DNA from 4 places in the Phyllobacterium sp. 22229 genome. Region 2 is predicted to be linked to each of the others. Evidence: predicted binding sites of a transcription regulator. Region 2 holds the regulator's gene; each other region holds the start of a gene.
What was found. Region 2 encodes LexA, which represses DNA repair genes until DNA is damaged. Its sites were predicted from a motif close to TGTTCNNNNTGTGTTCNG; they were not measured.

Region 1 (7,898 bases), on a different contig from region 2:
CATCGCAGAAAAACCGACGGCGCCGCACAGAAAGTATTCTCGAAATCTCATTCTATCCTCGTCAGGGTGAAAACCGCTGCATCTTATCTCGTGCCCGGATTCACCGGTTCACGTCGCTCGTCTATCCGCCCTCGATCGGGTCAATTTTTTGGCGAGACAGGCGCTGACCTGGGTATTGGCGATTACGGGCCATCGCAAAAGACTTCCGGCTCTGCTGATACCGAAACGGCATTTTAGCTTGCTTGAGACGGGTCGACGTCGCGTATGTTTTGCGCTGATTCCATTAGATAAAGATAGTTCTGTAGGAAATTGGTGAAATCTTACGATGAAAGTTAGAGTAGAAACTGGAAAAATTGGCGGTACCGTAGCTACGGCGATAGCGTTACTGACTTTCTATTTTGCAGTCGTTTATAAGCATAGGGAGCTGTATATTCAGTTCACCGAGTTGCCTGTCTCGATGGTGCCGGATATTAAATCCGGTGAAGATAAGGACATCATTAAGATACGTGTCCCGTTCATCAATGATGGAGACCGTTCAGAAACAGTCATCGCTGCCAGACTCGTACTGGTCAATGATCTCACGTTTAGAAAAGAACTGGTCGGGAATGGTTCACAAGAAGGACCGTTTCCGATTCCGGCCAGAGAGGCAAAAGTTGTAACTTTTTCAATACCCAAGAATATATTCCTTACCGACGTGGAGCCGGGTTCCAATATATTTCCCGTGAGATCGGTTGGTCTTGAGGCCGAATGGCTGTCACCAGACGGAGCCGTCGTTCATACAGCCTTCTACCCCTATACTGTCGGATATGAGAACGATGAAAATGGAGCAACGGCTTCCATTCAAGTGAAATCAGAATTCCTGGTTGGGCGCGGGCAACGTTTGAAAGAACAACTCATCTATCAGGACGATTGGGTTGGGTATCATATATTAAGTCGTATAAGGCAGTTGCTGTGAGATTTCGCCAAAGGCAATACAATTCACCTCAGGTCGCGATTAGCGCGACAGTCCGTGAATGGGTGGAACCGCGTGGGTCATTGTCATTCGTCGCGGAGGTCACGATAAAAAGGAGACCGTGACTAGCCGAGCCAGGGTTCCCCGCCGCCAGGGATAAGGCACATCCAAAGGTCAGCCCGGAGGTTCTGCTGGCTCGACCCAGTCAGAAGAGCGCCAATTGGTCTGGTATCACGACGCTATCCCTGGCACCAAATGACGACAGCGTAACGCCGAGCAGGCGAATTCCCTTCTCGATGGGAAACAGGTCAGCGAGCATTGATTGGGAAACCGCAATCATCTCATCGGCGTCCATTACCAGATGCGGCAGGGATCTGGAGCGGGTGATCTGCTGGAAATCGGCGAACTTCACCTTAAGCGTCACAGTGCGACCGCTAATTTCCCTGACCTCGCAATTCGTCCAGACCTTCTCGGCCAGAGGCACCAGCTCCGCACGGGCCGCACCGAGATCAAAGATGTCGGTCGCAAAGGTATCTTCGGCGCCGACTGACTTGCGCGGACGGTTTGGCTGAATCAGCCGGTCGTCGATCCCCCGTGCGATGCGGTAATACCAGCTTCCGGATTTCCCGAAGTGCATGGAGGAATATCAGAGGCTTTTCTCTCAGGTCGGCTCCGGTCACGATGCCGAGCCGCTGCATCTTTGCGGCCGTAGCCGGGCCGACGCCGTGAAATTTTTTTACCGGCAGCCTGGCCACGAACTCGGGCCCCGCTTTTGGAGTGATGACCGCCTGTCCGTTCGGCTTGTTGAGATCGCTCGCCATCTTCGCCAGGAACTTGCAGTATGAAATCCCGGCCGAGGCATTCAGACCGGTCACCTCCTTGATCCGGGCGTGGATCTTCGTGGCGACATTGGCGGCGGCCGGGATGTTCTGTTTGTTCTCTGTGACGTCGAGATAGGCTTCATCGAGCGAGAGCGGTTCGATCAGGTCGGTGTGCTCGGCGAAAATCTCGTGGATCTGCGCTGAGACGGCGCGATAAACCTCGAAGCGGGGTGGCACGAAAATCAGTTCCGGGCAGCGCCGCCTGGCCGTGACCGAGGGGAGGGCGGAACGGATGCCGAAAGCGCGAGCTTCATAGCTGGCGGCTCCTCCGACTGCGACCGGCTTGCCGCGCAGCTCCGGATTGTCCCGCTGCTCGACCGATGCATAGAAGGCGTCCATGTCCACATGGATTATGCGCCGAATGCACTCCGCGCCCGCTGGGCTTCCGTTACCGGTCATCCTTCCCTGATCCGTCGTCATTTATCTTTTGCGCCTAAGAAAATTTTCCTGCTCTCTGGTTGGCAGATATCCCCTTGATGCAGCAAACGGAATCGTTTCCACGCCTAACCGCCGGTGGCGGGTTCGCGCTGCCCTGTGATCAGATGCCCGATTGACTCGCGAGAACAATGTGAACAAATAAAGAACATACCATCCTGAAAACGTGGTGCAACCCCAGAAAGGAGTCCCTTGCGGGATGCAAGAGGCCGTTTTTGAGTTGGAGGCTTGCGATGACACGGGTCGTCTCACTCTTCCTGCCGCGCTGGTCGACCGACCGGCTACGGCGGAAGGCAGGCGACGCGGCGCCTCCGGCTGAGGCACCGCTCGTCCTGATTGGCCGGGAAGGAAGCAGGCGGTTGGTGGTCGCGGCGGATGCCGCCGCGCTGGCCGCCGGCCTTCGCATCGGCATGCCCGTGGCCAAGGCGCAGATTCGGGTCCCCGACCTGGTTGTCAAAGATGCCGACCCCATCGCGGATGACATCGCACTGGAGCAACTGGCCCTGTGGGTACTGCAACGCCTCGCGCCGATCGCCTGCACGGCGGCGAAGAGGCCATGCTCGAGGCACTGATCGGCCGGCTCATCATGTCTGGCATCTCGGCGCGCGCCGCGATCGCCGATAGCTGGGGCGCGGCCCACGCGCTTGCGCGTTACGCTGCGTCCCCAATCTTCATTGCCCCGTCCGGGCATGGCGCATCGGTCCTGTTGTCGCTACCGCTCGAGGCGCTGCGTTTGCCGCGCGCGATGTCGTCGGACCTTCGTGTACTCGGTTTCGAGCGCGTGGGCGATCTGCTCGCGCAGCCCCGCGCGCCACTCACTCTGCGCTTCGGCCTGGAGCTCGGTCGTCGTATTGACCAGGCGATCGGCGGCTTGGCCGAACCGATCGAGCCGGTGCGACCACCGGATTTGATCGAGACACGCCGCACCTTCCCTGAGCCGATTGGCGCTGCCGAAACGATCGCGCGCTATATCGGCAAGCTCACCTACAACCTGTGCGAGGCGCTCGAGGAAAAGAGCATGGGCGCGCGCCGGCTCGATCTGCTGTGTCATCGGGTTGATAACCGCATCGTCGCCCTGCGTGTCGGCATGGCGCAGCCGGTTCGCGATGCCAGGCGTCTCACCCGCCTCCTGAAACCCCGGACCTATTACGACCTTGTCGTTCAGGTCGCGATCGTACGGCCGGGCCCGATCCAGGGCGACATGGTCCATCCCTATCTACGGCGCCGGGAAGGGCTGGAGCCCGTCCACTATCCAAAGCCCGAGCTGGAGAGGGTGCTTGGAAAGACGCTCGGCGTGCCGCTCTTTCAGGAGCAGGCTATGCGCGTCGCCATGGAATGTGCGGGCTTCAGGCCCGGCGAAGCCGACATGCTGCGCAAGTCGATGGCCATCTTTAAACATACGGGCGGTGTCTCCTCCTTCAAGGCCAAGCTAATCGACGGCATGGTAGCAAACGGTTACGCGCCGGACTTTGCCGAGCAGACGTTCAAGCAGCTCGAAGGCTTTGGCTCTTACGGATTTCCGGAAAGCCATGCAGCCTCCTTCGCGCTGATCGCCTACGCGTCGGCTTGGCTCAAATGCTGGCATCCCGACGTTTTTTGCGCGGCGCTGCTCAATTCGCAGCCGATGGGGTTTTACGCGCCGGCGCAGATCGTCAGGGATGCGTTGGAGCACGGTGTCGACATCCGGCCCGTCTGCGCCAACGCCTCACGCTGTGACTGCACGTTGGAAGCGACAGACGACGACGGCCGTTTCTCCGTGCGTCTCGGACTTCGCATGGTCAAAGGCCTTGTCAATGCGCACGGGGCCGCGATCGTCGCCGCGCGGGCCGACCGGACCTTTGCCTCCATCGACGATCTCTGGCGACGCGCGGGCGTGCCATCAGTCGCCCTGGTCCTTTCGTCCCGGACTGGGGCTCGCCCGCCGCGAGGCCTTGTGGGCGATCAACGCTCTGCGAGACGAGCCGCTCCCGCTGTTCGCGGTCGCGACCGTCCGGGAGGCGGAGATCGCGCCCGAGCTGAACGAGCCCACCGTCGTGTTGCGGCCGATGAAGGCAGGTAGCGAAGTGGTTGAGGACTATGGACATGTAGGTCTCACACTGAGGGCTCATCCCCTCAGTTTTCTCCGCGAGGATCTGCGTCGCCGACGGATCATCACCTGTGCCGAGCCCATCGCGACGCGCGACGGGCGTTGGCTGGAGGCGGCCGGCATCGTTCTCGTCCGCCAGCGCCCGGGCAGCGCCAAGGGGGTCATGTTCATCACGCTCGAGGATGAGACCGGCATCGCCAATCTCGTGGTCTGGGCAAAGGTGTTCGAGGCTAACCGGCGCGCCGTCCTGTCGGCCAGCATGATGGCGGTGCGCGGCCGTATTCAACGCGAGGGCGACGTCGTCCATCTGGTTGCCCAGCGCATTACGGACCTCTCGGCCGACCTCGCCAGTGTCGGTCGCTGCGACGCGGCATTTCCGCTTGCGCACGGCCGGGGCGACCAGGTCCGCAATGGCGGCTCCGGTCCCGATCCGCGCGATCTGCCTCCGAAGAATCTGCGCGGTCGCGAGATCCACATTTCCGACCAGCACATCGAAACCATCAAGGTGAAGGCGCGGAATTTTCACTAGCCGGTGCGTTTCCGTCGCCTCACTTATACTTGGACCAGCCATCATGTTGTTTTCCGCGGAAAAGACAACGGACGGCGCGACAATATTATATATTGCGCGGCGTTGGTTTCAGGAAATATTCCTACGAAAACAATGCATGGCGCTGCGCTCCGTGCAGTTGCATCGTGGACATCGGAGCAGCACAACAAAGGAAGGGCGCAAGGGGGGCTTATGATCAGTCGCGGTTCGGAATGGCACCGTTGGGAGCCGCATATTCATGCCCCTGGCACCATCCTCAACAACCAGTTCGGTGCAGCCGATCCCTGGGGTGCATATCTCACGTCACTCGAAGGGCTGACGCCGAAGATCGAAGCGATCGCCGTTACCGACTATTACGTCACCGACACCTACGAGCAGTTCCTCAAGCACAAGGCCGCCGGCCGCTTGCCCGGCGTGAAGCTGCTGTTCCCGAACATCGAGCTGCGGCTCGATGTAGCGGCAAAGTCCGGCTTCGTGAACATCCATCTCTTGGTGAGCCCCGAGGACCCGGACCATGTCGACGAGGTCAAACGGATCCTCAAACGGCTGCAATTCGGCGCCCATAACGATCGCTTCGATTGCACGCGTGAGGAGCTGATCAAGCTCGGCAAGCGCTCCGACACAACGATCACCGACGATGGGGCAGCGCTCCGTCACGGCGCGACCCAGGTAAAGGTCAATTTCGACCAATTACGCAAAGTCATCCATGAGAGCGAATGGGCGAAAAAGAACATCCTGATCGCTGTCGCCGGCGGTGCGGGAGACGGCACGTCCGGCCTGCGGCAGGCCGCCGACGCGACCGTGCGTCAGGAGATCGAGAAGTTCGCGCACATCATCTTTTCCAGCAGCCCGGCGCAGCGTGAATTCTGGCTCGGCCAACGCGGTGTGACGATCGAGGAACTGCGTTCGCGCTACGACGGGTGCAAGCCCTGTCTCCATGGCAGTGATTCCCATGACCAGAAATCCGTGGGCCAGCCCGTCGAAAACCGCTTCTCGTGGATCAAAGGCGCACTCGAATTCGATGCCCTCCGGCAAGCCTGCATCGACCCCGAGGGCCGCGCCTATGTCGGCGAACAGCCGCCGCGCTCGGCAATGCCATCTCAGGTCCTCTCACATGTCAGGATCGACGACGCGGATTGGGCAACCACGCCGGAGATCCCGCTCAACCCCGGCTTAGTCGCCATCATCGGCCCACGGGGCTCAGGAAAGACCGCTCTGGCGGACGTCATCGCGGCGGGCTGCGATGCGATCACACCCTCGGGGTGGGACGCGGACGAGAACATCAGCCCGTCCTTCCTGGCGCGTGCGCGCCGGCTGATGGGAAACGCGACGGCGACGCTGACCTGGGGCGGAGGCGCGACGGTCACGCGCGCGCTCGATGGCAGCGACGCCAACGGCCATATGACGTTTCCGCGAGCCCGCTATTTGTCCCAGCAATTCGTAGAGGAGCTATGCTCGGCAAAGGGCGTCTCAGACGGGCTGGTCGACGAAATAGAGCGCGTGATCTTCGAATCCCATTCGCAGGATGACCGCGAATGGGCGCTCGATTTCGCCGAACTGCGCGAGCAGCAAACTTCACGCTTCCAGCAGGCGCGCGAACGCGAAGCCGAGGCGATCGGCGACATTTCAGATCGCATCGCGACCGAGTTCGAGAAAGAGAGCCTTATCGCCTCGCTGACCAAGCAAGTCGGGGAGAAGAACAAGCTGATCGCCGACTATACTGCCGATCGCGCCCGACTCGTCGTCAGGGGCACCGAAGGCCAGGTCGCCAGGCACACGCAGCTCAGCGAAGCCGCTCAAAAGCTCCGCAGCACCATCCAGAATTTCGGAAATCAACGCCGAAGCTTCGTCGCCCTGCAGGACGAGGTCCGTTCCATGCGGGCAACGGGCTCACCGGAGATGCTGCGGCAAGCACAGGCGCGTCACAGCAATAGCGGGCTGAATGCTACGCAATGGGACGAATTCCTGCTGATCTACAAGGGCGATGTCGACAACAGCCTTACAGCCTATGTGAATTGGGCGGATAGCGAAATCCGCAAGCTCCAGGGAGTCCCGCCGCCGCCCGGCGACCCCAATGTCGCGCTGATCGGCGATACGGCCGATATCTCGAAACTGCCTCTGGCACCAATCGTCGCCGAAATGACGCGGCTGGAGGCATTGTTCAGTGCCGACAAGCTGGTGCGCGATCAATATGCGGCGCTCACCAACCGGATCGCGCAGGAAAATTCCGCGCTGCAAACGCTGCAGAACCGCCTCACAGATGCTGAAGGAGCCGCGGCGCGGCGCAAGGACCTGCAGAGCGAGCGTGACGACACCTACGGTCGCGTATTCGAGGCGATTATCAACGAGCAGGATGCGCTAGCCGGCCTTTATGCGCCCCTGATGGCGCGCCTTGCTGCCTCCTCGGGGACGCTGAAGAAGCTGAGCTTTTCAGTCCGTCGGATCGCCGACGTCCAGGCTTGGGGTAGCTTCGCGGAGAAGGAGCTTATCGACCGCCGCGACTCCGGACCTTTTCACGGAAAAGGCTCCCTGATTGCAGCCGCCACGGAGGCACTCAAACCGGCTTGGGAGACGGGCTCTGCCGCAGAGGTCCAGGCCGCGATGGCCGCTTTCATGGCGAGATATCTGAAAGACTTCCTGTCGCACGCACCCTTCGCGCCGACACAGCAGGTCGAATACCGATCCTGGTCGAAGCAGTTCGCGCACTGGCTTTTCAGCACCGACCACATCACCGTCCGATACGAGATTTCCTATGATGGGGTCGACATCCGCAAGCTCTCGCCCGGCACGCGAGGCATCGTACTTCTTTTGCTCTATCTGGCGCTCGACGACTCCGATGATCGGCCGCTGATCATCGACCAGCCTGAAGAGAATCTCGATCCCAAGTCCGTCTTCGATGAGCTTGTCGCGCTCTTCATCGCCGCGAAGGCGAAGCGCCAGGTGATCATGGTCACGCACAACGCCAACCTCGTCATCAACACCGACGCGGACCAGATT
Region 2 (7,898 bases):
GTTGTAGAGGCCGAGAAAGCGCACGACCTCGAAAAGGCCCGCCAGCACCGCGATCTGCGGGAACATCGAGACGGAGAGGATGGTCAGCAGCAGCAGCGAACGGCCGCGAAACCGCACGCGGGCCAGCGCAAAGGATGCGGTGACGGCAATCAGCAGGGCCAGCAACACCACCAGTGTCGACACGATAAGCGAATTGAGCAGATTGCGGGTGAAACTGCCGGCATTGATGACCGATACGTAGTTTTCCAGCGAGAATGACGACGGAAAATACTCGACGGTGAACAGGTTGCTGCCGGTTTTGAAGCTGGTGATGATGGCGTAGTAGAATGGAAAGACCGCCAGCACGACAATCAGGGTGACTAGCGCATAAAACGCCGTGTTCTTGGTGAGATTCCAGATCATCAGCGGTCTCCTCCATCGAGGCGCACGCGGCCAAGCCAGATCGCCAGTACGGTCATCAGCGCGATCACCAGGAACAGCAGCGTCGATTGCGCCGAGCCATAGGCGAATTTGTCGAACTCGATGAGATTTTCGCGTGCCAGCACCGACATGGTCTTGGTCTGCGAGCTGTTGGGAGTCAGAACATAGATCAGGTCGAAAATGCGCATGGCATCGAGCAGGCGGAAAATGATGGCAACCATCAGCGCCGGCTTGATCAGCGGCAGGGTGATACGGAAGAACTGGCGGATCGGATGCACGCCGTCGATATGCGCGGCTTCATAAATGTCTTTCGGCACCATCTGCAGGCCAGCCAGAATGAGCAGCGCCATGAACGGCGTGGTCTTCCAGACATCGACGATCAGCACCGCTGTCATCGCCGTATCGGCGCTCGCCGTCCAGGCGATGGGATGGCTGATGAAACCGAGGCGCAGGAAAAGATCATTGAGAATGCCGAACTGGTCGTTCAGCATCCAGCCCCACAGGCGGGCGGACACGATGGTCGGAATCGCCCAGGGAATGAGGATGGCGGCACGGACAATGCCCCTGCCCTTGAACTCGGCATTCAGAACAAGCGCGACGATCATGCCGAAAAAGGCTTCCAGCGCCACGGAGATGATGCTGAAGCGGACCGTGTTCCACACGGCGTTCCACCAGGTCGGATCGACCAGAAGTCCTGAAAAGATCGTGCGGCCGCTCTTCAGCTGGATCCACGAGAGATAGTTCTTGAATCCCACCCATTTGGCCGCGCCCATATTGGTCAGCGAGGCATCGGTGAACGAGAAATAGATTGTCCGAAGCAAGGGCCAGCCGGCAACGATGGCCAGCGCGATGATCATCGGAATGAGAAACAGCTGCGCCGAACGGGCGCGCTGCCGCAAAAGCTCTGAACGTGCGGTGGAAGGCGTCATGCTCGTATTCCTGCCCGTGTGGTTCCAGATGAAGCGAAAGCGTCAGGCAAACGGTGCGAACGGGGTTCGGGAGGTTGTGAACGCCATCCGCACCGTGCCCTTTGCTGGCAGGGGCCTACCAGCTGTTTCCCTTGAGTTCAGTCAGCTTTGCTTCCAGAAGCTCAAGGTTTTCGGCAGCGGTGCCATTGCCCGATAATGTATCGTGGACCGCGCTCCAGAACATGTTGGACACTTCATTGTATTTCACCTTCGTCGGCGCCGAGGGGCGCGGAACGGAATTTTCAAACACCGGTTTCCAGTTTGGAATCAGCGGCTGCGCGGCGGCGATGTCCTTGTCGTCATAGAGCGCCTTGATGGTCGGCATGCTGGCCTGGGAAATCGCCCGCGCCTTCTGCTGTGCGGGCGAGCCGAGGAACAGCGCAAGCTTGATCGCCTCTTCGGGTGCCTTCGAATATTTTGAAACCGCCAGGTTCCAGCCGCCAAGCGTTGCGGCGGAGCTTTGGCCTTCCTTGCCGCTCGGCAGAGGCGCCACATCGAACTTGCCCTTGATGGCGCTGCCATCGGCCCCGGCCAGCGCATAGGCATAGGGCCAGTTGCGCATGAAAACGGAATTGCCGGTCTGCCAGACGCCGCGCGCCTCTTCCTCGGTGTAGGCAAGCACGCCCTTGGGCGAAATGGTGTCGACCCAGCCCTTGGCACGGTCGATGGCTGCTGCCGCTTCCGGATTGTTGATCGAAATCGTGCCGTCCGCCTCGACGATCTGCCCGCCGCCCGAGGATTTTACCCATTCGAGCGCGTTGCAGGTCAGGCCCTCATAGGCATTGGCCTGGAAAACAAAGCCATAAATGCTCTTGTTGCCGCCCGCCCGTTCGCCGTCCTGGATTTCCTTGGCGGTTGCCGCCATCTCGTCCCAGGTTTTCGGCACCGGCTTCTTGTACTTTTCCAGCAGGTCCTTGCGGTAATAGAGCGCCGGAGCATCGGTGAACATCGGCAGGGCGACCAGCTTGCCGCCGACGGTCTGGCTTTCGATGATCGAAGGGATGTGCTGGTCGATGACGTCCTTGGCGGCTTCCTTCAGGTCGAGGAACTGGTCGGCCAGCTGCGGCGCCCAGATCACGTCGGTGCGGTAGACGTCGATATCCGTATTCCCGGCGGCGAGCCACAGGCGGTACTGGCCGAAATTGTCGGAACTGTTGGCAGGCATGGCAACGATCGACACCTTGTTGCCGGTTTCCTTCTCGAACTGGTCAAGCTGCTTGCGCAGGAATTCGCGTCCATTGCCAGTGTCGCCGGATACAATCGCCAGATTGGCGGCAAAAGCCCCCGACGCCAGCAAGGTCGTGGTCAAAAGGGTCGCAATGAATGATTTGGCTTTCATGATTTCCTCCCAAAAATCTGACAGAATCGGCTGCCGCACATCGCAGCGATGCTTGGCTCCTCCTCAAAAACTCCTCCTGAAGCGCTTTGGAAATCATTTGAAACATCAAAATTCAAAGCGCTTTGAATGAAAAATGACAAAGCCCCTCCGGCCTGTCAAGCCGCAAATTGGCGGGATAAGCCGGATGCCTTGGCTGGCGGCGTCCTGATCAAACATATTGCATATAAATTACAATATATTATGCGAAATATCTCAACATGTGAATTCCCTGTTGGTGCACCGCTGAAACCGCATCTCGCCAACCAAAGATCACAATATCGCGAGCAATTACCCAAAGCGCTTTGAATTTAGGCTCTGGTTATGTTTAGTATTTGGAGTCATATCTGCATTGCCTGAATACACCGTATTGGATTGCGTGCCATGAAACTCAAGGAACTGGCTGAACAACTGGGCCTCTCGCAAACGACCGTCAGTCGCGCCCTGAACGGCTATCCCGAAGTCAACAAGGCCACGCGTGAGCGCGTCAGCCAGGCGGCGCAAAAATACGGCTATAGTGCCAATGCCAATGCCCGCCGCCTTGCCATAGGCCGTATCGGCGCCATCGGCATCCTGATGCCGCGCGACCGCAGCGAACGTTTCGGCCCGCATACGAGCGAATTCTTCTCCGGTCTGGCCGAACAGCTGTCGCAGCACGAAATGGACCTGCTGATGAGCCCGAGCATTAACAATGACGAGCTTGCGGCTTACCGGCGGCTGATTTCCAGCAAGCGCGTGGACGGCATCATCATCACCGGCCCCACCCTGATGGACGAGCGCGTGGCCATGCTGACGGAAGCGAAATTTCCCTTCGTGCTGCACGGGCGAACCAATATCGCCGCCCCGCATGCCTGGCTCGACATCGACAATGCCGGCGCCTTCCGGCAGGCGGCATCGCATCTGATCGATCTTGGCCACCGGCATATCGCGATGATTGACGGGCTGAAGGGCCATACGTTTTCCGAACACCGCGAAATGGGTTATCGCGAAGCGCTGGTCGAGCGCGGCATTGCCGTTGATCCGCGCTTCATCGTGCATGAACGTTTTTCCGACGAGACCGGTTTTCACGAGGCACAGCGGCTTTTGTCCTATACGCCGCATCCCACGGCTATTCTCGCCGGCTCGATGATGACGGCGCTCGGCATTTTCCGCGCCATCCGCTCAAAGGGCTACGAACTGGGCAAGGAAGTCTCCGTGATCGCCCATGACGACGTGTTTCCCTATCTCAATGCCAGCAACATGGTGCCGGCCATGACCACCACCCGGTCGTCGATCCGCTCCGCCGGGTCGCGTATTGCCGAGCTGCTGGTGCGTGTCCTCGACGGCGAACCGGTCGAGAACATCCACGAGATATGGCCCGTAGAACTTATCCTGCGCCAGTCGAGCGGTCCGCCCGTCGCCCCGCGCCGGTGACATCGCCTGGTCAAGCGTCTGCGCTCGGCGATTCGGACGAAAGCTGTCATGATACTGTGATATCCAATTGGAAACCGACGGAACAATGCCCCGAATGGGTGCATTTCTGCCCGCACATGCCCCGTAACCAAGCTTCCAGCATTGCCGCAACGGAATATTAAGCACTTGTAGAACAATGCTGGAACAGATAGTGTTTGTTCTGGTTTTGTTTTTCCGATTCCCTGCTAAAGGATCGCCGATGCTCACGCGTAAACAACATGAACTTCTTCTCTTCATTCATGAGCGTCTGAAGGAGACAGGCATTCCGCCATCCTTCGACGAAATGAAGGATGCGCTGGATCTGGCCTCCAAATCCGGCATTCACCGGCTGATCACCGCGCTGGAAGAGCGCGGCTTCATTCGCCGGCTTGCCAACCGGGCACGCGCGCTGGAAGTCCTGCGCCTGCCGGACTCCATCGCACCCGGCCTCAACAGCCAGAGAAAGTTCGAGCCGAGCGTCATCGAGGGCAGTCTCGGACGCAATGTGGCCCCGCCGAAACCGCAGCCGCGCGCCTCCAATGACATGGACATGCCTGCCAATGTCAGCATTCCCGTCATGGGCCGGATTGCCGCCGGTGTGCCGATTTCCGCCATCCAGAACCAGACCCACATGCTCAGCCTGCCGCCTGATATGATCGGCAGCGGCGAGCATTACGCGCTTGAGGTCAAGGGTGACTCGATGATCGAAGCGGGCATTTTTGACGGCGATACGGTTGTCATCAAGCGCGGCGACACCGCGAGCCCCGGCGAAATCATCGTGGCGCTGGTCGATGACGAGGAAGCCACCCTCAAGCGGTTTCGCCGCAAGGGTGCCTCGATTGCCCTGGAAGCGGCCAATCCTGCCTATGAAACGCGGATCTTCGGACCGGACCGCGTGCGGGTTCAGGGCAAGCTTGTCGGCCTGATCCGCCGTTACTGACCGTCCGCCGCGTCCCGTTCGGCATTGTTCGGGACGCCTTTGGCCGCATGGGCCTTGTGTGAACGCTCCGGCCGGTTGCGCGCCGCATTGGAATGGATGCGATAGCTGTTCCATGGCCGGTTGGGCGGACCTATCGCGAAGGTCAGACGGGCGGACAACAGCCTTTGCTCCAATGCTTCTGTGGCTTTCGATACATCCGTCAGGTCGCCCTGCCCTTGCGCAGCCGGGCCAAACCGGATTTCGGCGGCGCCGTTCAACGCCAGATCGCGGCGCGTGATCACCATCGGGCCGGGCACGGGGCAAGCGGCTTCGACACCGGCAAAGCCCAGCACGACAATATTGCCCGCGTTGCAGGCCGCATCCCGTTGCGCGGGATCATCCGTATAGGCAATGATGAGGCCGCCCGGTTCACGCGTGATACAGAGCTTTCCGGCGCATTCGAACGCGCCCTCCACTGCTACTTTGCCGCTTCCTGCCGGTTTGACGATCTGATCCAGCCCATAGCCCTGCCGCCAGTTGTCGAGGGTGAAGGCACCGCCCAGCGGGCGATTGATCATCAACGCCGTGCCATTGCGCGCACCGGCCAGCCGGCCATCCTCCGACAGGACGATATCCGGCAGCGCTGCGCGTGCCATGATCAGGGCGGCGGCAGCAAACAGCGGCAGGCTGCACAGGCGCAGCCATGATGACGGGAGAATGAGGATCACAAGCCCCACGCTCATCAGGATCAGGCTCGGCTGCGGCATCGGACCGGGATTGCCCGAGGGCGAGAGTGCCGCCACGTGATGGGCAATGAAGACCACGAGGTCGATGCCGCGTTCCATGACGGAAAATGCCAGAAAATCCAGATCGAACGGCATCAGCAGCAGCGCCAGTACGGCGAAGGGCATGACCAGAACCGAGACCGCGGGCAAGGCAAATGCGTTGCCGATCAGTCCAAGCGGCGCGGTATTGTTGAAATGGTAGGCGGCAAAGATCGCGCTGGCCGACCCGGCGACCAGAGATGTGAGGGCGATATCACTGACATGGTCGCCGATCCTGCCGGGCAATTGCAGCAAGAGGCCGCTGCGGGATGCACTCCGGGCATTCCGGGCGGTCCTGCGCGGCGACCACCAGCCGTAAAATGCGATCAGTGCGGCGGTGGCCGAGTAGGACATCTGGAAGCTTGGCCCCATCACCTCATGCGGCGCGATGGCGATGGTCACCAGAGCAGCCAGAGCGACATTGCGCAAAGACAAGGCGGCACGATCCGCCGTCATGGCGACAAGCATCACGCCGAGCATGACAAAGCTGCGCTGGGCCGCCACGTCCATACCAGAGAGCAGCAGATAGAACGCCGACGCCAGCAACGCCGCGCAGGCCGAAAACTTCTTGATCGGATAGCGCGCGGCGAAGTCCGGGAAAAAGGCCATGCCGGCACGCAGCGAGCCGATAACGATTCCGGCGACGAGCGCCATGTGCAATCCCGAGATGGAGAGGATGTGCGACAGGCCGCTCAGCCGCATGGCGTTGTTGGTGGCGTCGCTGATGCCATCGCGCTGGCCGGTGATCAGCGACGCGGCAATGGCTCCGGTTTCGCCGGGCATATGACCGGCAATGCGATCGGTCAGTGTCTGGCGCATTGTGGCAACCATGAGCAATGTTCTGGTCGTCAAATCAGCTGGTTCCGGCAGGGCAACCGCTTCGGGCCTGCCGAGAAAGAAGCCGCTGCCGCCGATGCCCCTGTAGTAATTGTGGAAGGCAAAGTCGTAATTGCCCGATCGCACCGGCCCGGATGGCGGGCGCAGATGCACCAGTCCGCGCAAACCGCCGCCTATGGCAGCATCCGCAGGCAGGGCGCGGGCCGAGACAACCAGCCTTGTCGGGGCATAGCGCAGTAGCGGGCGTTCCGTGGCTATCACATCCATCGTCACGCGCCAGCCGCCCCGCCCGGCACGGTTGATCGCGGCGATGCGGCCGGTCAGCCGCGTGGTGACGGCAGAACCGAGCATCGGCGTATCCAGACGCAGTGTTTCCAGCTTGGCGCAGAGCATGCCCGCCACAACCAGCAGGGCAGCTGAAAGGCACATCCCCGCCAGATGCCGTTCATGCGCCAGGAGCCGGAACCCGGCAAGGGCGGTCAATCCGAAGAGGATGGCGCTCAGCCGCGGTTCCGACGGCAGGCAGAAATAGACGATGGCGCCGCTGCCGGCAAAAACCGGAACAAACAGGAAAAGGCTGCCGCGATCATGGTCCTGCCAGAATGCCTGGGAGATTGCCGGAAGCAGATCACGCCCCAACCCAATACGCCAACGCAGCCTTGCCGACAGACTCACGCGTGGTGCGCCAACAGCATTATCCCGCGGCATTTGAGTCGCAATACCCGGCTCATCGTCCGCCGGACGATCAAAAAACTGCCGTTCACTCGTTTGTGTACTGGTGGCCGGCCCCTGCATTTGCCTCCAATTCTGCCTATGCCCTTGCACGACAGCGCTCCTATGCTACATCAACGCCAGATCAAATCGATTGGATGTTAGGCTAATGGCCGAGACGTCTGTTGGAGTCCTTATGTCGTCACCTGTTGTTACCCGTTTTGCACCCTCCCCGACCGGATACCTCCATATTGGCGGTGCTCGCACGGCCCTGTTCAACTGGCTCTATGCCAAGCACACCGGCGGGAAGATGCTGCTGCGCATCGAAGACACGGATCGCGAACGCTCCTCGGAAGCGGCTGTCACGGCCATTCTCGATGGCCTGAAGTGGCTGGGCCTTGATTGGGATGGCG
Region 3 (7,898 bases), on a different contig from region 2:
TCTCGGGCGCGAGCTGCATGAGCGGGCGGGCGAGAATATTGGCGACGATCAGGTCGAACGGCGCGGCAAAGCGCATGGCCGGGTGATGGAAGCCTGTGGCGGTCTCAGTCTGGACGCGTGCAGCAACGCCGTTCTTCACCACATTGTCCTGCGCCACCGCGACGGCCACTGGATCGATATCGGTCGCCAGAACCGGAATGGGGGCAAGCTTGGCAATGCCGATGGCCAGCACCGCGCTGCCGGTGCCCAGATCCAGCGCATTGCGCGGATGTTCGCGGCGGATGACTTCGCCGATCATGTCGAGGCAGCCGGAGGTGGTGCCGTGGTGGCCGGTGCCGAAGGCAAGACCGGCATCGATCTCGATGCCGAGATCGTTGATGCGGCGCTTGTCGCGGTCATGCGATCCATGCACGAAGAACCGTCCGGCGCGCACCGGCGAAAGGCCTTCGAGCGAATGGGCGACCCAGTCTATATCGGGGACCTGTTCGCGCTGTACATCGAGACCGAAGGCATCGGCGGCCAGAATGTCGCGGATGCGCGGCTCGATCTCGTCAGGTTCGAACGTATAGACAGAGACCTCGAAGATTTCCGCATCCTCGTCCACTTCGAAAGTGGAAATCGGCAGGCCATCCTCTTCAAAGGCGAGCTGCAACAGATCGAACACGCGGTCGGCTTCGATCTTGCCAGCGGTGAGGAACAGGCGGGTCTGGGTCATCGGGTCGTGTACTTTCGGGATGGTCTCTAGCTCTTGGCCAGACGTTTCAGCTTGGCGACAGCCGTATCAGGATTTTCGCCATAGGCAATGGTGCCGAAGAAACCGCCCTTGCTATCCAGAAGAAAGACCGAGGCGGTGTGGTCCATGGTGTAGTCGCTGCCCTCGGTCGGCACCTTGCGCGCATAGACGCTGTAACCTTTGAGCATTGCCGCCATCTTGTCGGGATCGCCTGTTATGCCGGTGATACGGTCCGAAACATTGCCAACATAGGTTTTCATGACGTCAGCGGCATCGCGTTCGGGATCGACGGTGACGAAATAGGCGTTGATGTTCTGGCCTTCGGGCCCGAGCTGCTTCAGCCATGCATCGAGTTCGAACAGGGTGGTGGGGCAGATTTCCGGGCAATGGGTGAAGCCGAAGAACACCGCCGACGGCTTTTGTCGGAACGCAGCCTCGGTCACAGGCTCGCCGTTCATGGTCACGAGCTGAAACGGTACGCCGAAGGGACCGGCATTGGCAGAGCCCGGCTGGTGGCGGTAGGACTGGAACGTGATCCATCCGGCCGCGGCAGCCAAGAGCATGATTGCCACGACAAGAAATGGCATCAGACGTCTGTTCATAGGGACATTTCCTCCGGGGGCAGGGTGGATGCAGCTACATGCACCAGGAAAGACCAGCCTGGATCAGCGACAGGAAGATCGCATCGCCATGGTTGAACCATGCGGCAAAGGTCGCGCCCGTCGCCGCGGCTGCAACAAGCGCCAGGGTGGTATAAAGCGTCAATTGCGATGGGCTGATGGAATAGGATGATTTCATGCGGGGATTATAGGATTTCACCGGCATTTATGCAAAAGAATTGCCGCACCCTTATTTGAGAAAGCACGATGGCTGATCCCGACGACCTCCGTTTCCAGAATCCCGAACCGCGCATCCACCCGACGGCACAGCTCAAGGGCGTCAAGCTCGGCCGTTTCGCCGAGGTGAGCGAAAGGGTGATCCTGCGCGACGTGACGATGGGGGATTTTTCCTACATCGAACGCCACAGCGAAGGCATCTATGCGGATATCGGCCGCTTCTGCTCCATTGCGTCGAATGTGCGCATCAACGCGCTGGAACATCCGATGGAACGGTTGACCACCCACAAGGTGAGCTATCGCCCCAACGAGTTCTTCCGCTATCAGGGCGTCGATTTCGGTTTCCGCGCCCGGCGGCAGGCCAAGCGCGTCAGCATCGGCCATGATGTGTGGATCGGCCATGGCGCCGTCATCATGCCCGGTATCAGCATCGGCCATGGCGCAGTGATCGGCGCCAATGCGGTGGTGACCAAAAACGTGGCGCCCTACACCATCGTCGCGGGCAATCCGGCACGCCTGATCCGTCCGCGTTTTCCAGCCGCCATTGCCGAGCGCCTGATGGCGCTGGCGTGGTGGGACTGGCCCGCGACGACGATTTTCGAGGCTATCCCCGACATCCAGTCGCTGAGCATCGAGGATTTTCTGGCGAAGTGGGAACGATAGGCGCGGCGGGCCGTTCTGCTTGCAATTCCACGCCGCCATATCCAACTGTGTCTGGCAAGCCCAACCCTTTCAGGAGATTCTCGATGAAGCATATGCTCGCTGCTCTGGCCCTTCTGGGCGCCGCCATCCTGCCGGCTCAGGCGGAGGAGGTCGGCAAGGTCGGTGTGGACTGGCTGGGCAATGACATCGTCATCGATGCGGTCGCCGACCCGAAGATCCAGGGCGTGACCTGCCATCTCGCCTCGTTCTCACGCGGCGTCATCGACCGGCTGCAGAAGGGCAACTGGTTCGAGGACCCGTCCAATGCCTCGATCTCCTGCCAGCAGACCGGCCCGATCGTCATCGGCGACATCAAGCTGGGCGAGGGCGGCGAGCGGGTGTTTTCCGAGCGCACCAGCCTGATCTGGAAGAAGCTGAACATCACCCGCATCTACGACAAGCAGAACAATTCGCTGATCTATCTCGCCCATGCCAGCCAGGTGCAGGACGGTTCGGCCAAAACCTCGATCTCGACCATTCCGTTGTTTGCAGGGAATGTCACCTGGACCAAGGGCAAGCCGGAATAGGTTTGGGGTGTTTTCGTTGGGTTTACACCCCCCTCTGTCCTGCCGGACATCTCCCCCACAAGGGGGGAGATCAGCTTTCACAGCTGTTTCGGCTAATCTTCAACATTGAAAATTAAGTAAAATCACTGATGTCGATGTGATCTCCCCCCTTGTGGGGGAGATGGGCGACAGCCCAGAGGGGGGTGAAGGAACCCAGCCCCTCAGATCTGCTTCACAAAACTGTCGAGCACGCGTTTCTGTCCGGCCTTGTCGAAATCGATGGTCAGCTTGTTGCCTTCGATGGACGAGACATTGCCGTTGCCGAACTTGATGTGGAACACCCGGTCGCCGACATCGAAATTCGACGGGGTTTCGCTGACGGATTTGGCAACCAGCTCGCCGTCGATCATGCGGCCTTTGACCGAGCCGCGTCCGGCGCCGTGGCCGGAATCCGTCTCGCCATAGCCGATGCGCTCGACCTTTGCGCCGGAGCGCGAGCCCCAATTGTTGCGCGTGGCGTCAGAACGGTTCTGCTGGGCGCGCTGCCAGCCGGGGGTGGAATAGGTATTCTCGAACGGATCGGCGCGGTCGAAACGCGACTGGCCGTAGCCACCGCCGGAGCCGTATCCGCCATAGGAATTGCCCGTTGCAACAACTTCCACGTGCGCTTCCGGCAGTTCCTCGAGGAAACGGGAGGGGATGGTCGACTGCCAGAGCCCGTGGATGCGCCGGTTGGAGACGAACCAGATATGCAGGTTCTTCTTGGCACGGGTCAGGCCGACATAGGCAAGCCGCCGCTCTTCCTCAAGGCCGGAGCGCCCGCCCTCATCCAGCGCACGCTGGTGCGGGAACAGGCCTTCCTCCCAGCCGGGCAGGAAGACGGTTTCGAATTCCAGCCCCTTGGCCGAATGCAGCGTCATGATGTTGACCGCATCGAGATTTTCGTTCTGCTCGGCATCCATGACCAGAGCCACGTGTTCGAGGAAGGACCGCAGCGACTCATATTCCTCCATGGAGCGGATGAGTTCTTTGAGGTTTTCCAGCCGGCCCGGCGCTTCCGCCGAGCGGTCGGCCTGCCACATGGCGGTATAGCCGGATTCGTCGAGAATCATCTCGGCCAGCTGGGTGTGTGGCGTTGAATCAATCAGCGATTGCCAGCGATGAAAATTTTCAACCACTTCGCGCAGCGCGGAACGGGGTTTGGGCTTCAGTTCTTCCGTCTGCACCAGATCGGCGGCGGCATCGAGCATGCCGATATCGCGGGCGCGGGCATAGTCATGCACCTGCCGCACGGCGGCTTCACCCAGGCCGCGCTTGGGTGTGTTGATGATGCGCTCCAGCGCAAGGTCATCGGACCCCTGGGCCACGACGCGGAAATAGGCGAGGGCATCGCGGATTTCGAGGCGCTCGTAGAATCGCGGTCCGCCAACGACGCGGTAATTCAGGCCGAGGGTGACGAAACGGTCTTCGAACTCGCGCATCTGGAAGGAGGCGCGCACGAGGATCGACATGTCATTGAGATTGTGACCCCGGCGCTGTGCCTGCTCGATTTCCTCGCCGACCGCGCGGGCTTCCTCTTCGGAATCCCAGGCGGCGTGGACATTGACCTTGGCGTCTTCGGCATTCGGCGCATCGGTGAACAGGGTTTTGCCGAGGCGGCCCTCGTTGTGGGAAATGAGGAAGGACGCGGCACCGAGAATATGCGCCGTCGAACGGTAATTGCGCTCCAGCCGGATCACCACCGCACCGGGAAAATCCTTTTCGAAGCGCAGGATATTGTCGACTTCCGCACCGCGCCAGCCATAGATCGACTGGTCGTCATCGCCGACGCAGCAGACATTCTTCGAGCCCTGCGCGATCAGGCGCAGCCACATGTACTGGGCGGTGTTGGTATCCTGATACTCATCGACGAGGATGTAGCGGAATTTGGCGTGATATTCCTTCAGCACATCCGGATAGGCGCGGAACATGCGGATGGGGTGGCAGAGCAGGTCGCCGAAATCGCAGGCATTGAGTGTCTTCAGGCGGTTCTGATAGGCCGTATAGAGCTCGCGGCCCTTGCCATTGGCAAAGGCGCGGGCATCGCCCTCGGGGATTTCCTCCGGACCGAGGCCCTTGTTCTTCCAGCCGTCGATCATCAGCGCGAACTGCTTGGCGGGCCAGCGCTTGTCGTCGAGCCCTTCGGCCTGAATGATCTGCTTGATCAGGCGGATGACGTCATCGGTGTCGAGAATGGTGAAATCCGAACGCAGGCCAACCAGTTCGGCATGGCGGCGCAAGAGCTTGACGCCGATGGAGTGGAAGGTGCCGAGCCACGGCATGCCTTCGACGGCACCGCCGACGAGAACGCCGATGCGCTCCTTCATCTCGCGCGCCGCCTTGTTGGTGAAGGTCACCGCAAGAATCTGGCTGGGATAGGCCTTGCCGAGGGAGAGGATATGGGCGATGCGCGAGGTCAGCACGCGCGTCTTGCCGGTGCCCGCACCCGCAAGAACCAGCACAGGCCCTTCGGTGGTTTCAACCGCAAGGCGCTGTTCGGGGTTGAGGCCATTGAGATAGGGCGGGGCGGCGCGTGCCTGCATGGCGCGTGCAGCTATGCCCTGGGGCTGGCGAGGCGCATCAGGTTCATCGAAGAACGGTATATCGTCGGGCAATCCGGACATGTCACTCCAATGTAGTGATTCGGTATCGAAAAACCAGACCGATCCGATACAAAGCAAGAACATACAGCATTTAGCGGAGAGTTTCCCCTGAAACTTGCGATTGAAATTTGCAATCGTTGATATTGCACCGTTCTGAATTAAGGCATACGCCTAGGTTAGAGAGGAATCTGGCAGCCGATGGCCCGTTCGCAGCCTCATGTCAGGACCATTCGATCTTGATTGAGCTTGGAAAGGACCCCTACCATGGCAATCACTCTGACGGCTCTCCTTTTTCTGATCATTGCGGCTGCCCTTGGTGCGGGCGGTGTCTGGCTCGCCATCCTTGGCGGCAGCTGGTATTATGTCATCGCGGCGCTCGCCTTTCTCGTCACGTCCATTCTTCTGTTCCGGCGGCGCTCGTCTGCTTTGCTGGTCTATGCGCTGCTGGTGATCGGCACGCTGGGCTGGGCCATCTGGGAAATCCGCTTCGACTGGTGGCAGCTGGCCCCGCGCGGCGGCGTGATCATCCTGCTGGCGCTGTGGCTTCTGACACCCTGGGTGCGCGGGCGGCTGACCCGTGCCGATGCTGAAACTGCCTCGCTGGGGGCAGCGCCGTTGTGGCTGGCCGTTCTGGTGGCACTCGGGGTTGCCGGTTATTCCATGACCCAGGACCCGCTCGATCTTCCCGGACAGCTGAGCCGGGAGGCGGTCACCACCACGCCCGATCTCGGCGGGGTGCCCAATGATGACTGGCATTTCTATGGCCGCAGCCTCTACGGCCAGCGCTATTCGCCCTTGAAACAGATCACGCCGGACAATGTTGGCAAGCTGCAGGTTGCCTGGACCTACCAGACCGGCGACGTGCGCCGTTCCACCGATGTGCCCGAGACCACCTATCAGGTCACACCGCTCAAGGTGCGCGACACGCTCTACATCTGCACGCCGCATAATTTCGTCATTGCGCTCGATGCCGCGAGCGGCAAGGAAAAATGGCGCTTCGATCCGCAGGTGAAGGACAATGACGACCGCCAGCACCAGACCTGCCGCGGCGTGTCCTATTATGCCGATGCCACCGTCGCGGCCGGCCAGCCCTGTGCAGAACGGGTCTACATGCCCACAGCAGATGCCCGGCTGATCGCGCTTGACGCGGCCAATGGTCAGGTCTGCCCGGCCTTTGGCGACAAGGGCACCATCCATCTTGAAACCGGCATGCCCTACAATCCCGCCGGGTATTACTATTCGACATCGCCGCCGGTCATTGCCGCCGGCAAGATCATTGTCGGTGGCGCGGTCAATGACAATTACTCGATCCACGAACAATCGGGCGTCATCCGCGCCTTCGATATCAATACGGGCGCGCTGGTGTGGAACTGGGACTCCGGCAATCCCGATGTGACGACGCCGCTGCCGGAAGGGCAGAAATACACCGCCAATTCGCCCAACAGCTGGTCGATCTCCAGCGCCGATGAAAAGCTCGGGCTCATCTATGTGCCGCTCGGCAACCAGACGCCGGACCAGCTCGGCGCCGGGCGGTCGGCCAATGTGGAGAAATTCTCCTCCTCCATCGTGGCGCTCGATCTCAATACCGGGCAGATGCGCTGGGTGCGCCAGACGGTGCATCACGATCTCTGGGACATGGATGTGCCCTCGCAGCCAAGCCTTGTCGACATCAACACCGCAAGCGGGCCGGTCCCGGCGCTGGTCGGTCCGACAAAACAGGGCGATATCTATGTGCTCGACCGGCGCTCGGGCGAACCGATCATTCCGGTCGAGGAGGTGCCTGCGCCCGGTGGTGCCATCGAGGGGGATCACACCTCACCGACCCAGCCGGTTTCCGGCCTGACATTCATGCCGCGCCCGCTGCAGGGCAAGGATATGTGGGGCGTGACGCTGTTCGACCAGCTGGCCTGCCGCATCAACTTCCTCAAGCTGCGGTATGAGGGGCGCTATACACCGCCATCGCTGCAGGGCTCACTGATCTATCCCGGCAATTTCGGCGTGTTCAACTGGGGCGGCGTGGCGGTCGATCCGGAGCGGCAGGTGATGTTCGGCATGCCGACCTATCTGGCCTTCACCTCGCGGCTCGTGCCGCGCGCCGATGTCCCGGCACCGGGTGCCGGTACAAAGGGCAGCGAGCAGGGGCTCAACCGCAATGAAGGCGCGCCCTATGCGGTGGTGATGGGCCCGTTCGTCTCGCCGCTCGGCCTGCCATGCCAGACCCCGCCCTGGGGCTATGTGGCGGGGGCGGACCTGCGGACCGGCAAGATCGCCTGGAAGCACCGCAATGGCACGGTGTATGATTCCTCGCCGCTGCCCCTGCCGCTCAAGGTCGGGGTGCCGGGGCTGGGCGGCCCGATCATCACGGCGGGCGGCGTCGCGTTCCTCGGCGCAACGGTCGATAACTATCTGCGTGCCTACGACGTGACCACCGGCAAGCAGCTGTGGGAAGGGCGTCTTCCGGCGGGCGGACAATCCACGC
Region 4 (7,898 bases), 190 kb from region 2:
AGTCGCCAGCGTCGATGTCGCGACCTGATAGAGCAGCGGCTGGAACAGATGGTGATTGCGCTGGTCAACAACGGTGACGGCGACATCCGCATTGCGCAGTGAATTGGCGGCTTCCAGGCCGCCGAATCCGGCTCCGACGATGACCACCTGGTGCGGGGCGTTGGGGGGCGTTGCGGTGTCTGTCATGACAGGCTCCTTGTGCACTGCACAACACGTATCAGACCTCGGGTGGAAAGGTCAAACATCGCGGCTTGCGGTGGTCAACGTGGCCCAGCGGCCCGGCGTCATGCCAAAGGCTTTCTTGAACTGCCGGTTGAGATGGCTCTGGTCGGCAAATCCGGTTTCCACCGCGATTTCCGCCAGCGGCACGCCCCGTTTCATCAGCTCTTTGGCGTGCTGCAGGCGGCGCATCAGCAGGAAGCGATGCGGACTGGTGGCATAGAGGCTGCGAAAATGCCGTGACAGCGTGTAACGGTCGAGGCCGCTGACGGCCTCCAGCTCCCGCGAGCGCACCAGCCGCAGGGCATTGTCCGCAAGATAGTCGCGTGCCATTCCCGCTTGCCTCACCGCAGGCCTGCCCATCGGTTTCACCGGCTGCCTGGCATGGCGCGCCAATCCCAGCGTCAGCCGCGATACGATGTCATCGACCAGCAATTCATCCATTTCCGCATCGGGATTGCCAAACGCCGCCGATATGGCCGAGACAAGCGGCGCGTCGGAAAAGACCGGCTCCCGCACGAAAGGCAGCATGGCACGATCGGCACCGAGGGCTTCGATAGCCAGTGCCGGTTCGAGATAAATCATCCGGTAGTGCAGGCCATCATCGGTGCCTGCCCCGCCATCATGCACCTCGTCGGGATGCAGAACCATGATGTTGCCGGGAAGGCTTTGCCGCTTTTCCCCGCGATAGCGGAATGTCTGGATGCCGTGCAGCGTCACGCCGATGGCATAGGTATCGTGCCGGTGCGGTTCGAATGCGTCGCCGGTGAAGCGCGCTTCCATGCGCTCGACACCCGGATTGGACGGCGCCGACAGGATGGCATCGTGCGCCGGACGCTCGCACAAACGTCCAAGACCGCGCAGCACTTCCTCTTTTAGATTTTCACCCGGCATCCGGCAGACTCGATCCATGAATGGAGACCTAGATTTGGTGTTTGATACGAAAATTGCAATTGTCGTGCGTGATGATCTTGCGACCTGGCAGAAACTCAACGTTTCATCGTTCCTGACGAGCGGCCTTGTCGCCCAATTTCCCGGATTGATCGGCGACCCCTATATCGACCGCGCAGGCTACCACTACCATCCCCTGCCCATCCAGCCGCTGATCGTGCTCACGGCGGATCAGGCAACCCTGTCAACCATCCACCGCCGCTCGCTTGAACGCGAGGTCAAATCCTGCCTGTACATTGAGGAGATGTTTTCAACCGGGTATGACCAGGCCAATCGTGCCATGTTTGCCCGGTTTGCGCCGGATGATGCGAGGGTCGTCGGCATTGCGCTGCGCGCGGAAAAGAAGATCATCGACAAGATCACCAAAGGCGCCAGAATGCACCCGTAGCACCGGCGCTACCAGCCGGATACGAGAGCAAATACCACAAGATACCGCGCCGTCTTGGCAATGGACACCAGCAGCACAAAGCGCCACAGCGGCTCACGCAGTACTCCGGCAATCACCGTCAGCGGATCGCCGATCACGGGTGCCCAGCTCAACAGCAGGGTCCACTTGCCATAGCGCTGGTACCAGCCCGTGGCACGGTCGAGCTGTGCTTCGCTCGCGGGAAACCATCGCCTGTGGCGGAACTGGTCGATCCCGCGCCCGAGCAGCCAATTGACCACCGATCCAAGGATATTGCCCACGCTGGCGACAGCGATCAAGGCGGACGCCGGATAGGAATGGGTGAGCAGCAGTCCGCCAAGCAGTGCCTCGGATTGCATCGGCAAAATGGTTGCAGCGACAAACGCCGCCGCGAACAGGCCGGCATAGACGCCCAGATCAACGAGCATGATCTGGCGGCACCTGAAACTGCGGTTGAAAATCCATGGGACCGGGGAAAACAAAATGAGAGACAGGCATGACCGGCAGTCTGATGGTGCCCGCTGTGCTCTGTGTCAAGCTTTTGGCGCGGCGGTGCTGCCGCGCTCAATCAGTTTTACCGCGATGATCTCGCGTTCCTCTGGCATGGCATCATCGAGAATGGCGCGCACGGCGCGCAAAGCCAGCTCCTGGAAAGGCTGTGCCATGGTGGTGAGACCCGGCTTGCAGATGCCGCCTTCCGGTACACCGTCAAAGCCGATGATCGAGATATCATCGGGAACAGTCAGCCCCCGATCGGCAAGCCACGCCATTGCCAGCATGGCGATGTTATCGGACATGGCAAGAATGGCCGTCGGATGCTCGGCAGCCGCGAAAACCTGCTCCAGACAGGCATGGACGCTTTGCCGGTCGTTCTGGGTTTCGAACACCGGAACCGTCTCCCGGGCGATACCGGCCCGCGCCAGGGCACGCCAATATCCGGCTGCCCGGTCGCGTGATGTCGAATAAACGCCGCGCTCGATATCGTGCACATCGATGCGCCCGACATGATCATCCGTGAATTCGGTGGAAAGGATGACAAAACGCCGGTGGCCCAGCGCCGTCAGATGATGCGCGGCCGCTGCCGCCCCGTCGACATTGTTCACACCGATTGCCGGGATGGTCGGATCATCGACACCCAGCGCCAGGCTGACGAAAGGCAGCTGCCGCTCCCGCGTGAGTTCGACAAGCCGCTCCCCGCCCTCGACGCAGAGCAGAACAAATCCGTCGACGAGCGCGCTCTTGATGTTCCAGCTCAATCGTTGCTGGTTTCTGGCCGACACCAGGGTCAGGCCTGTGCCCTTGGCATCGCACACCTCGGCAAGCGCCGCCAAAAACGCCCTTGCCCACGGATCGTCAAAAAAATACGCCAGTGGTTCAATGGCCGCCACGCCGATCGCATTGACCTTTCCGGCTCTCAGAAGCCGGCCTGTCACGCTTGGGCCGGCGTAACCGAGGTTCTTGGCCACCGCCAGGACATGCTCGCGCACTTCGTCCCGGACCACGTCCGGCCGGCTGAAGACATTCGATGCCGTTCCCTGTGATACGCCCGCTGCCCTGGCGATATCCGCCAGCCTGACCTTGCCCTTTACCAATCAAATCCCTCCCATCGACCCCTGTGATACGCCCGCTGCCTTGGCGATATCCGCCAGCCTGACCTTGCCCTTTACCAATCAAATCCCTCCCATCGACAGCAATCAGCTTAGCACAGGGTTGTATCGATTCAATCATGCTTGACATTCAAATGGCAAAGCACAATATTGAACCGATTCAATTCCCATATCCGATTTAATATTGAACCGATCCAAAATGAGAGAGAAAATGATACCGGCAAGTTATCTCTTCAGGGAAATTTATGATCAGCGCTGGGGAAAACCATCCGGTTTGCGGCGGCCGGCGCCACCCCTTCCACGCCATGGGCACTGCAAGGGATATGCCACGCGGATTTACAGCTTTATCACTGCCCTATGCGCGCGCCGTCCATCTTCCCGGCAAACCGAATTTTCGAGAAGTGAAACCGGACGGCTTTCCAAAAAATGTCAACGCCCGCAGACATGCGGGCGCTGACACTGGTTCCTGGGGCTTGACCTAACGGCCTGGCTCAGAACGGAATTTCGTCGTCGAGATCGCGCGAGAAATTGCCGCCTGCATTGCCGCCGCCGCCGCTGCTGGACGACGATGCGTTGGAACGGCCGAAGTCCGAACCATAATCGCCATTGTCAGAGACCTGGCCCCGGCTCGAATTGTCGAACGAGCGGCCGCCGCCGGAACCAGCACCCTCGCCGCGGGAATCGAGCATCTGCAATTCGCCGCGGAATTTCTGCAGGACGATTTCCGTCGAATAGCGGTCATTGCCGGTCTGATCCTGCCACTTGCGGGTCTGCAGCGCGCCTTCCAGATAAACCTTCATGCCCTTCTTCAGGTACTGTTCAGCCACCTTGGCCAAATTGTCGTTGAAAATGACGACACTGTGCCATTCGGTCTTTTCCTTGCGCTCGCCACTGTTCTTGTCGCGCCAGCTTTCCGAGGTGGCAATGCGCAGATTGACGACGGGATCGCCCGAACCAAGACGCCGGACTTCCGGATCAGCGCCAAGATTGCCGACCAAAATTACTTTGTTGACACTGCCAGCCATAAAAATACTCCACAAAATTAGCTTTTCGATTTTGCGCCATCATACAGAAACCGCTCACCCAGCGGCCAACTGTCTGGCTCTATCCACAAAATACTGCTCGATCGCACCTTCGATGCCGCCAGCCTCCTGACAATTGAGTGGCAACTGACACTCTCCTGACAAATCTGTCAGTAGGCTTTGCGCAGGCACCATCCATTCAGTACCCTCATCCCGCACCTGTCTGGCGTGTCAGGCACGGAACCCAAGGATTTTACGCCGCTTTTACCCCGCGCGCAATATTTGTTCTTTTTTTGTTCTATCACTTGCTCTATGGATGTCAACATGGCTATGGTGATTCCAACCCAGGTACGGCCTCGCAATCTGCTGGAAACTTTCTAAATAAGGGAAAGACTCCGGCCAGCGAGCCAGTTCCTCCCCCATAACGGCGTGACAGTCATGAGCGATCAGAAATTTATATCCATTCGTGGTGCCCGCGAACACAATTTGAAGAACATTGATCTCGACCTGCCGCGCGACAAGCTGATTGTCATGACGGGCCTGTCGGGATCGGGCAAATCTTCGCTTGCCTTCGATACCATCTATGCGGAAGGTCAGCGGCGTTATGTCGAGAGCCTATCGGCCTATGCCCGGCAGTTTCTGGAGATGATGCAAAAGCCCGATGTCGACCAGATCGACGGTCTGTCTCCGGCTATCTCCATCGAGCAGAAGACGACGAGCCGCAACCCGCGCTCCACCGTCGGCACCGTCACGGAAATCTACGACTATCTGCGCCTGCTCTATGCCCGCGTCGGCATTCCCTATTCGCCGGCGACCGGCCTGCCGATTGAAAGCCAGACCGTCAGCCAGATGGTGGACCGTGTTCTGGCACAGGATGAAGGCACGCGCCTGTTCATTCTCGCTCCCATCGTGCGCGGCCGCAAAGGCGAATACCGCAAGGAACTGGCCGATCTGCAGAAGCGCGGCTTCCAGCGCGTGAAGGTCGACGGGATATTCTATGAGATCGCGGACGTTCCCGCGCTCGACAAGAAATACAAGCACGACATTGACGTGGTCGTCGACCGCGTCGTCGTCCGCCCCGATATATCAGCGCGTCTGGCCGACAGCCTTGAAACCGCGCTCAAGCTTGCCGATGGTATTGCCCTGGCGGAGTTCGCCGACAAGCCGCTGCCCGCTGACGAGACATCCGGGGAATCGGCCAACAAATCCAAGAACGAGACGCATGAGCGTTTGATGTTCTCGGAAAAGTTCGCCTGCCCGGTCTCCGGTTTCACCATCGCCGAAATCGAACCGCGCCTGTTCTCGTTCAACAATCCGTTCGGTGCCTGCCCGACCTGCGATGGTCTGGGCACCCAGAAGGCCATCGACCCCAACCTGATCGTGCCCGATGAAAGCCTGACGCTGAAGAATGGCGCCATTGCTCCGTGGTCGAAGTCAAGTTCGCCCTATTACAACCAGACATTGGACGCCCTCGGCGGCAGCTACGGCTTCAAGCTGGGCGACCGCTGGCGCGACCTCAATGAGGAAGCGCAGAAGGCCATTCTCTACGGCACCGGCAGCCGCGAGGTGCATTTTTCCTATGATGATGGTCTGCGCTCCTACAAGACGACAAAACCCTTCGAAGGTGTCATTCCCAATCTGGAGCGCCGCTGGAAGGAAACGGATTCGGCCTGGTCGCGCGAGGAAATCGAGCGCTTCATGTCCGGCACGCCCTGCCCGGCCTGCGGCGGCTATCGCCTGAAGCCGGAAGCACTGGCCGTGAAGATTGGCGGCCTGCATATCGGCCAGATCACTGAAAAGTCGATCCGCCATGCGGATGCCTGGTTCAGTGACATCGACAAGAGCTTTAATGACAAGCAGACCGAAATCGCCGCGCGCATCCTCAAGGAGATTCGCGAGCGCCTGCGCTTCCTCAACGATGTCGGGCTGGATTATCTCGCTCTGTCGCGCAATTCCGGCACGCTGTCGGGCGGCGAGAGCCAGCGTATCCGTCTGGCGTCGCAGATCGGCTCCGGCTTGACCGGCGTACTCTATGTTCTGGATGAGCCGTCCATCGGCCTGCATCAGCGTGACAACGAGCAGCTTCTGAAGACGCTGCGGCACCTGCGCGACCTCGGCAACACCGTGATCGTGGTGGAGCATGACGAGGACGCGATCCTCACCGCCGACTATGTCGTCGATATCGGGCCGGCTGCCGGCATCCATGGCGGTGAAATCATCGCTTCCGGGACACCGGCCGATATCATGGCCAGCCCGAAATCGCTGACCGGAAAATATCTGTCCGGCGCCATCGAAGTGGCCGTGCCGTCCGAACGGCGCAAGCTGAACAAAAAGCGCATCAAGATTGTCGGCGCGCGCGGCAACAATCTGAAGAATGTATCGGCGGAAATTCCGCTTGGCACCTTTACGGCCGTGACCGGCGTGTCCGGCGGCGGCAAGTCCACCTTCCTCATCGAAACCCTGTTCAAATCGGCCTCGCGCCGCATCATGGGTTCGCGCGAGCAACCGGCGGACCATGACCGCATCGACGGCCTGGAATTCCTCGACAAGGTCATCGACATCGACCAATCGCCGATCGGCCGCACGCCGCGTTCCAATCCCGCCACCTATACCGGTGCGTTCACCCCGATCCGCGACTGGTTCGCCGGCCTGCCGGAGGCCAAGGCGCGCGGCTACCAGCCGGGGCGGTTCTCGTTCAACGTCAAGGGCGGCCGCTGCGAGGCGTGCCAGGGCGATGGCGTGATCAAGATCGAGATGCACTTCCTGCCCGATGTCTATGTCACCTGTGACGTGTGCCACGGCAAGCGCTACAACCGCGAAACGCTGGAAGTGTTGTTCAAGGGCAAATCCATCGCCGATGTGCTCGACATGACGGTCGAGGAAGGCGCGGAGTTCTTCTCCGCCGTTCCCGCCGTGCGCGACAAGCTGCAGACGCTGGCAAAAGTCGGCCTTGGCTACATCCATGTCGGCCAGCAGGCCAATACGCTGTCCGGCGGCGAAGCCCAGCGCATCAAGCTCGCCAAGGAATTGTCACGCAAGGCAACCGGACGCACGCTCTATATCCTCGACGAACCGACAACAGGCTTGCATTTCCATGATGTGGCCAAGCTTCTTGAAGTTCTGCATGAGCTTGTTGACCAGGGCAATACGGTTGTTGTCATCGAGCACAATCTCGAAGTCATCAAGACGGCGGACTGGGTCATCGATCTTGGCCCCGAAGGCGGCGATGGCGGCGGTGAAATCGTTGCCGTCGGACGCCCCGAGGATATCGTGGCCGAACCACGCTCCTATACCGGCAGGTTCCTGAAGGAACTGCTGCAACGGCGACCGGGCAATCGCGCCCAGGCGGCGGCGGAATAACAGACAAACCCGCCGGAAACGGCGGGTTTTGTTTATGGCCGGTTTGAATGAATACGGATTGACGGGAGGATATCATCATGACCGCAAGCGGAACGATCAGAACAGGCATTGGCGGCTGGATTTTCGAACCCTGGCGCGGCACTTTCTACCCCAAGGGCCTGTCGAAAGCCAAAGAGCTTGAATATGCCGGGCAGCATCTAAGCACCATCGAGATCAACAGCACCTATTACGGCACGCAAAAGCCGGAAACCTTCGCCAAATGGGCAAGTTCGGTGCCGAACGGTTTCATTTTTTCGGTCAAGGGCAACCGGTTCGTCACCAATCGCCGCGTTC

Region 1: a site for LexA is predicted at 2,402-2,419, ahead of dinB (DNA polymerase IV). Genes of this name have one in related genera too.
Region 3: a site for LexA is predicted at 5,485-5,502, ahead of ACTJJ7_RS17025 (ATP-dependent helicase). Genes of this name have one in related genera too.
Region 4: a site for LexA is predicted at 4,489-4,506, ahead of uvrA (excinuclease ABC subunit UvrA). Genes of this name have one in related genera too.

What each region holds. Positions count from the first base shown of each region.
Region 1 covers NZ_JBQEPA010000008.1:24,611-32,508, forward strand. Annotated here, with positions in the region: gene ACTJJ7_RS11330 (hypothetical protein) at 1-51, opposite strand, end outside; gene ACTJJ7_RS11335 (hypothetical protein) at 326-955, shown strand; gene ACTJJ7_RS11340 (DinB/UmuC family translesion DNA polymerase) at 1,158-1,553, opposite strand; gene dinB (DNA polymerase IV) at 1,462-2,253, opposite strand; gene ACTJJ7_RS11350 (hypothetical protein) at 2,502-2,840, shown strand; partial or broken gene ACTJJ7_RS11355 (helix-hairpin-helix domain-containing protein) at 3,398-4,883, shown strand; gene ACTJJ7_RS11360 (TrlF family AAA-like ATPase) at 5,094-7,898, shown strand, end outside.
Region 2 covers NZ_JBQEPA010000001.1:113,616-121,513, reverse strand. Annotated here, with positions in the region: gene ACTJJ7_RS00550 (carbohydrate ABC transporter permease) at 1-402, opposite strand, end outside; gene ACTJJ7_RS00545 (carbohydrate ABC transporter permease) at 402-1,349, opposite strand; gene ACTJJ7_RS00540 (ABC transporter substrate-binding protein) at 1,465-2,727, opposite strand; gene ACTJJ7_RS00535 (hypothetical protein) at 2,854-3,072, shown strand; gene ACTJJ7_RS00530 (substrate-binding domain-containing protein) at 3,148-4,176, shown strand; gene lexA (transcriptional repressor LexA) at 4,415-5,134, shown strand; gene ACTJJ7_RS00520 (ComEC/Rec2 family competence protein) at 5,128-7,413, opposite strand; gene gltX (glutamate--tRNA ligase) at 7,682-7,898, shown strand, end outside.
Region 3 covers NZ_JBQEPA010000013.1:100,540-108,437, forward strand. Annotated here, with positions in the region: gene ACTJJ7_RS17000 (50S ribosomal protein L11 methyltransferase) at 1-715, opposite strand, end outside; gene ACTJJ7_RS17005 (SCO family protein) at 742-1,335, opposite strand; gene ACTJJ7_RS17010 (hypothetical protein) at 1,370-1,531, opposite strand; gene ACTJJ7_RS17015 (DapH/DapD/GlmU-related protein) at 1,600-2,232, shown strand; gene ACTJJ7_RS17020 (CreA family protein) at 2,316-2,798, shown strand; gene ACTJJ7_RS17025 (ATP-dependent helicase) at 2,999-5,440, opposite strand; gene ACTJJ7_RS17030 (glucose/quinate/shikimate family membrane-bound PQQ-dependent dehydrogenase) at 5,684-7,898, shown strand, end outside.
Region 4 covers NZ_JBQEPA010000001.1:303,889-311,786, forward strand. Annotated here, with positions in the region: gene ACTJJ7_RS01515 (NAD(P)/FAD-dependent oxidoreductase) at 1-186, opposite strand, end outside; gene ACTJJ7_RS01520 (AraC family transcriptional regulator) at 238-1,131, opposite strand; gene ACTJJ7_RS01525 (DUF2000 family protein) at 1,151-1,558, shown strand; gene ACTJJ7_RS01530 (YqaA family protein) at 1,567-2,004, opposite strand; gene ACTJJ7_RS01535 (LacI family DNA-binding transcriptional regulator) at 2,110-3,168, opposite strand; gene ACTJJ7_RS01540 (single-stranded DNA-binding protein) at 3,675-4,208, opposite strand; gene uvrA (excinuclease ABC subunit UvrA) at 4,644-7,565, shown strand; gene ACTJJ7_RS01550 (DUF72 domain-containing protein) at 7,643-7,898, shown strand, end outside.